Thermosynechococcus vestitus BP-1: one gene and its partner. The protein of the gene in region 1 interacts with the protein of each later gene in a pairwise test. Links are inferred from orthologs where the notes say so. Each region holds a gene or a part of one and is shown on either strand. Other genes may lie near its edges. The genes, in order: ligA and leuS.

Region 1 (3,214 bases):
CCCTGCTCACCATCAACACCGGGCACTTGGGCTTTCTTACCGAGGGCTACGTGGCCGATCTAGAACCTGCCCTTGATCAAGTGCTACGCGGCGACTACACGATTGAAGATCGCACGATGCTCACGGTTCAAGTCCTGCGGGATCAAACCGTCATTTGGGAAGCTCTCTCCCTCAATGAAATGGTGATCCACAAAGAACCCCTGACGGGAATGTGCCACTTTGAAGTGGATGTGGGTGCCCATGCCCGAGTTGATATTGCTGCCGATGGTCTAATTCTCTCTACCCCCACGGGTTCTACGGCCTATGCCCTCTCGGCAGGGGGTCCTGTGATTACCCCAGGCGTGGCAGCTTTGCAATTGGTGCCCATTTGTCCGCACTCTTTAGCCTCCCGTGCCCTTGTCTTTTCCAACAGCGAACCAGTGTGGATCTACCCAGCGAACCCCTTCAAGCATCTGATTCTTGTGGTGGATGGCAATGCGGGTTGCTACATTCAGCCAGAGGATCAGGTTTTTGTGCAACGTGCCCCCTACCGCGCCCGCTTTATTCGCCTGCGGGCGCCAGAATTCTTCCATGTGCTGCAGCAAAAACTGGGCTGGGGACTGCCCCATGTGGCCAAGCCACGCGCCAAAAAGAGTACAGATTCATAGGGCAAATGGTCTTGAAGGAACCCCCCGCTGAACGAATTCAACAACTGCGGCGCTTACTTCAGCGTGCGAGCTACGCCTACTACGCCCTCGATCAGCCGATCATGGAAGATGAGGTCTATGACCAACTCTATCGCGAGCTTCAGGAATTAGAGGCCGCTTATCCCGAGTACATTACCCCCGACAGTCCCACCCAGCGGATCGGTGAAGCGCCCGTCAGTCAATTTGAGAGTGTTAGCCATCGCATTCCCCTCTATAGCCTTGAAAATGCCTTTACCTTTGCCGACATGGTGGCGTGGCAGGAACGCTGGCAGCGCTATTGGCGCACCCTACGGCAAGAGGAGCCCCTCCCCCCAGCAGAATATGTCTGCGAACTCAAAATGGATGGCGTGGCTCTTGCCTTAACCTACGAAAACGGTTTACTCGTGCGGGGAGCGACTCGGGGCGATGGCCAACGCGGTGAGGATGTTACCAGCAATGTGCGCACAATTCGCCCAATTCCCCTGCGCTTAGCCCTTGACAATCCACCCCCTGTCGTTGAGGTTCGCGGCGAAGCCTTTTTGCCTTTGGAGCGATTCCATCAACTCAACCAAGAACGCCAAGCCCAGGGGGAGCCCCCCTTCGCCAATCCCCGCAATGCCGCAGCTGGTACCCTGCGTCAACTGGATCCCCGCATTGTTGCCCAACGCCAATTAGACTTTTTTGCCTATGCCCTGCATTTGCCTGAAGGGGGTAGCGTTCCTTTGGGGGAGAACCAAGCAGGGGAACCCCAATCGCAGCGGCAAGTGCTCTATGCACTGCAACACCTTGGCTTTCGGGTCAATCCCCACCATGCCGACTGCCCTGACCTCGAGGCTGTGAAAGCCTACTACGATCGCTGGCAAACCGCACGCCACCAACTGCCCTATCTGACCGATGGCATTGTGGTCAAGCTCAATGACTTAAAGCTGCAACAGACCCTTGGGTTTACGCAAAAGTTTCCCCGAGGTTCTATTGCTTGGAAGTACGAACCGGAGCAGGCCATTACCGATGTGCTGGCGATTACGGTTCAGGTGGGACGCACAGGGGCCCTTACTCCCGTGGCTGAACTGGCGCCGGTGCAATTAGCAGGTACCACTGTATCACGGGCAACGTTGCACAATGCAGACTACATTGCTGAGTTGGATTTGCACATTGGCGATAAAGTCGTCATCCACAAAGCAGGGGAAATCATTCCAGAGATTGTGCGGGTGTTTCCTGAATTGCGACCGCCAACGGCTCGACCCTTTACGATGCCCACCGCCTGTCCCGAATGCCACCAGCCAGTGGTGCGTCCTGCCAATGAGGCGGTGAGTCGCTGTGGCAATCCTCGGTGTCCAGCGATCGTGCGCGGCCAGATCCGGCACTGGGCAAGTCGGGATGCCTTGGATATTCAAGGCCTAGGGGAAAAGCTGGTACAGCAATTGGTGACGAAGGAATTGGTGCGCACCCCTGCGGATCTCTATCGCCTGACGGCAGCACAATTGTTGAGCCTCGAGCGTATGGGTCAAAAGTCCGCTGATAAATTGTTGGTGGCGATCGCCAACTCGAAACAACAACCGTGGCCACGGGTGCTCTACGGCTTAGGCATTCGCCATGTGGGGAGTGTCAATGCCCAACTGCTTGCCGATCGATTCAAGTCTGTTGAGGAACTCGCCACCGCCACCGTCGCCGATCTGTGTGGGGTTGATGGCATTGGTGAGGAAATTGCCCAAGCAGTTCAGGAGTGGTTTCAAGACCCTGATCACCAGTCTCTAATTGCTGATCTGCAGGCATTGGGACTGCAACTGGCGGCAGCGCTTCACCCTGCGCAAAAGGCCCTGACGACGGAGAAATCCCTCAATGGCAAACGTTTTGTGATTACCGGCACCCTGCCCACCCTCACCCGTGAGCAAGCAAAAGCCCTGATCCAAAAACACGGCGGCCACGTGAGTGAGAGTGTGAGTCGGCAAACGGATTATCTGGTGGTGGGCGAAAAAGCAGGGAGCAAATTACGACGTGCTCAAGAATTGGGCATCCCCTGCATCAATGAAACAGAACTTATACAAATGTGTCGTTAGGCAAAAAATCCGTGGCAGTACGGAGTCACGACTCTGAAAAATCTTTTAGCCTAAAAAGTGTGGCTGCTTAGTACCTAACGTTGAAGCACAATAGGGGGCAATTCGCTGATCTATGGTTTCTGTCACGCCGTCTCACGCTGCTGAAAGTGCCAATCCTATGATCCCTGCCCAGGGCTATCAGCATCGGTTACACCAAATCCATCCAAGCCGCACCAATCACTATAGCCTGCGGGACTATCTCCAATTTGATAGCCAACGGGGCAGCATTACTGACTGGTATGATCAGCGGATTGCCTTAGCGACCGAAGACTTTGTTATTGGTCTAGTGGAAGGTCTCGAAGAGGAAGTTGGCCCTGCCTCGACCCTCGTTATGTACAGAATTGGCGAAGAATGGGGTAAGCGCGATGCAGTTGTCTTTAAGCAACACTTTGAGCAGGAGTACCAGCGGGAGCTACGCAAGGCTGCTTTGACATTTATTCTAGAGGCTTGGTG
Region 2 (3,446 bases), 1.3 Mb from region 1 along the record:
GGGTGTACAGCCCCCGTTCTTTGCTGGCAGGATTTGCGTTTAGATGTTGAAGGTCGTTTGCTCTACCGGGGACAACAGTGCATCTGCCTCTCGGAAAAGGAAACGGCGCTTTTGGCGCTCTTCCTCAAACACCCGACGGAACTTCTCAGCCATGAATTGATTGCCAGTCAACTGTGGCCGGATCAGTCCTGTGTCAATCGCAACCTATTGGCAGCCCAGATTCGGCTCCTACGCCGCAAAATTGAGCATCGGGATGAGCCCTCCCTGATTCAAACGGTCTATGGTCAAGGCTATCGCCTACGTCCGGTTGCTACACCTGAAAGCTAAGGCCACCGTTGCGGCATCTTGGAGGGTGAGGGGTCAGATACACCAGATAGAATAGATAAGCTGTGCTTTTGGGAAAACTGTTGTGGACGATCGCTACGACCCCCAAGTGATTGAGGCCAAGTGGCAACAGGAATGGGCTGCACGCCAACTGGATCGCACCGACACTGATCCGCAAAAACCCAAATTCTATGCCCTCTCAATGTTCCCCTACCCCTCAGGGAATCTGCACATGGGGCACGTCCGCAACTATACGATTACCGATGTCATTGCCCGCTGTCGGCGGATGCAGGGCTATCGCGTTCTCCACCCCATGGGCTGGGATGCCTTTGGCCTGCCGGCGGAAAATGCTGCCATTGAACGGGGAATTCATCCCCGCGTCTGGACACAACAGAATATTGGCCAAATGCGCCAAGAACTGCAACGTCTTGGCCTCTCCTACGATTGGGAACGGGAGGTGACCACCTGTCACCCTGACTACTACCGCTGGACACAATGGCTGTTTTTGGAATTCTTTGAGGCGGGCTTGGCCTACCAGAAAGAGGCCGCAGTGAACTGGGATCCTGTGGATCAAACCGTTTTGGCCAATGAGCAGGTGGACAGTGAGGGACGGTCCTGGCGATCGGGGGCCCTAGTGGAACGGCGACTGCTTAAGCAATGGTTCCTGAAAATTACCGCCTATGCCGAGGAACTGTTGAATGACTTGGAACAACTGACGGGCTGGCCAGAGCGGGTGAAATTAATGCAGGCCAACTGGATCGGTCAGTCCAGGGGTGCCTATTTGGAATTCCCAATTGTTGGCAGTGATGAGAAAATTGGCGTTTTTACCACCCGTCCCGATACGGTCTATGGCGTCACATACGTGGTGCTGGCCCCAGAACATCCCCTGACGCTGAAGGTGACCACGAGCCGCCGCCGCAAAACTGTTGAAGCCTTTATTGCCAGTGTGCAACAGGAAAGTGAACTGGAACGTACGGCGGGCGATCGCCCCAAACGGGGGGTGGCCACCGGCGGCAAAGCCCTGAACCCCTTTACCGGCGAAGAAATCCCGATTTGGATTGCTAATTATGTCCTCTACGAATACGGGACGGGTGCCGTGATGGGTGTACCTGCCCACGATGAGCGGGATTTTCAATTTGCCAAAGCCCACAGGCTCCCCATCCGCCAAGTGATCATCCCCCCAGACGGCAAAGCCAGTACCCGCCTCAGGGCCGCCTATACGGAGCCGGGGAAACTGATCAATAGTGGCCAATTTGATGGGATGGACTCCACTGCAGCTAAAGTAGCCATTACCGAATACGCAACGGCTCAAGGTTGGGGACGGGAGCACGTGCAGTATCGCCTACGGGATTGGCTCATTTCCCGCCAACGCTATTGGGGAGTCCCCATTCCCATCATTCACTGTCCACAGTGTGGGCCAGTGCCGGTGCCGCGCTCAGAGTTACCGGTGCTCCTCCCTGAAGAGGTGGAGTTTACCGGTCGTGGGCCTTCTCCCTTGGCAAAGCTGGCTGCATGGCGCGATGTCCCCTGCCCGAAGTGTGGTGGGCCAGCTCAGCGGGAAACAGATACTATGGATACGTTCATTGACTCCTCTTGGTACTACTTCCGCTACGCTGATGCCCGCAACAGTGAAGCCCCCTTTGACCCGGCAGCCATCAAGGACTGGTTACCGGTGGATCAGTACGTGGGGGGAATTGAGCACGCCATTCTTCATTTGCTCTACTCGCGCTTTTTTACCAAAGTCTTGCGCGATCGCCAGCTCGTGCATGTGAGTGAACCCTTTCAGCGCCTGCTCACCCAAGGCATGGTTCAAGGGCGCACCTACAAAAATCCACGCACTGGTAAATACGTCATTCCCAGTCGCATTGCCGATCTCAACCAACCCACTGACCCCGACACAGGGGAAGCCCTAGAGGTGGTCTATGAGAAAATGTCCAAGTCGAAATACAACGGCGTTGCCCCCGGCGATGTCATCCAACAGTACGGTGCCGACACCGCGCGGATGTTTATTCTCTTCAAAGCGCCCCCCGAAAAAGACCTGGAATGGGACGATGCTGATGTTGAAGGGCAGTTTCGCTTCCTCAACCGCGTCTGGCGACTGGTACAAACGTTCAAAGCCAAGGGGGGTCGGCTGGGACAACCGCTGCCCGCAACCCTCACTAAAGCCGAAAAAGATCTGCGCCGGGCCATTCACACAGCCATTAAAGAAATCAGCGAAGACATTGAAGGTGACTATCAACTGAATACGGCCGTTGCTGAACTCATGAAACTCAGTAACGCCCTCAGCAGTGCCGACTGCTACACCTCTGGGGTCTATAGCGAAGGCATCCAAACCCTACTCACCCTCCTTGCCCCCTTTGCCCCCCACATCAGCGAAGAACTCTGGCATCAACTGGGGGGCACTGATTCAATTCACCGCCAGCCCTGGCCAAAAGCAGACCCCACTGCCCTGGTTGCCGATGAAATCACCCTTGTCATTCAGGTCATGGGTAAAACCCGTGGCGCGATCCAAGTGCCAGCCACTGCCAGCCAAGCCGAACTGGAGGAAGCTGCCCAGCACTCAGAGATTGGCCAACGCTATCTCGCGGGTAAAACCATTAAAAAAATCATTGTTGTGCCGGGCAAGTTGGTGAACTTTGTCCTAGAGTCCTCAAGGTAAGCCCTTGGCTGCGGTTGCCCCAGAGACTTGTCAAGATTGCTAACCATTACTCCCCAAAAGCTCTAGGATAAGGACTGTAACTGTTCTTGCAGCAACTATGGGTGAGGCAAAACGGCGCAAGGAAACCCTCGGTGAGGCCTACGGCCAACAAAAGCGGAGCTGGCTAAACAAGGAGCAACTGCTGCTGATTCAGAAATGGGTGACGCGAGGAACGTGGCTGGGGATTGGCCTACTGGTGGTGATTTGGTTAACAGTGCGTTTTATCGGCCCCAGCTTCGGCTGGTGGGAATTGACGGTGAACTAGAGGGCTGATGTTGGAGTTATTGGCAGCAGTAGCAGGGTACTGGGGACCGCCGCCCTTGGAGGCTCTTAAAGCGGTGATCTTTCCCTATCATGCGGCGCTGCATCAGTATCGCGATCGCTACCTGCAGACGCTGGCTCAGGAGGGCTTCCCCCCCAGCCA

Evidence for each region.
Region 2: the proteins of ligA (region 1) and leuS interact in binary tests that used the Escherichia coli proteins (3 or more experiments, as listed by UniProt). The link is inferred for Thermosynechococcus vestitus BP-1 from one-to-one orthologs.

The regions. Positions count from the first base shown.
Region 1 is NC_004113.1:875,248-878,461, reverse strand. The notes cover bases 297-3,187. They hold ligA (NAD-dependent DNA ligase LigA), read left to right. Parts: upstream 297-652; coding sequence 653-2,722; downstream 2,723-3,187. Other genes in these bases: TLL_RS04340 (V4R domain-containing protein), read left to right, coding at 2,880-3,187; TLL_RS04350 (NAD(+) kinase), read left to right, coding at 297-647. In the rest of the region: more of TLL_RS04350, read left to right, coding at 1-296; more of TLL_RS04340, read left to right, coding at 3,188-3,214. UniProt on the Escherichia coli protein: DNA ligase that catalyzes the formation of phosphodiester linkages between 5'-phosphoryl and 3'-hydroxyl groups in double-stranded DNA using NAD as a coenzyme and as the energy source for the reaction.
Region 2 is NC_004113.1:2,179,032-2,182,477, reverse strand. Bases 74-3,196 are described here. They hold leuS (leucine--tRNA ligase), read left to right. Parts: upstream 74-409; coding sequence 410-2,983; downstream 2,984-3,196. Other genes in these bases: TLL_RS10625 (DUF2839 domain-containing protein), read left to right, coding at 3,081-3,196; TLL_RS10635 (response regulator transcription factor), read left to right, coding at 74-327. In the rest of the region: more of TLL_RS10635, read left to right, coding at 1-73; more of TLL_RS10625, read left to right, coding at 3,197-3,287; TLL_RS10620 (D-alanyl-D-alanine carboxypeptidase), read left to right, coding at 3,295-3,446.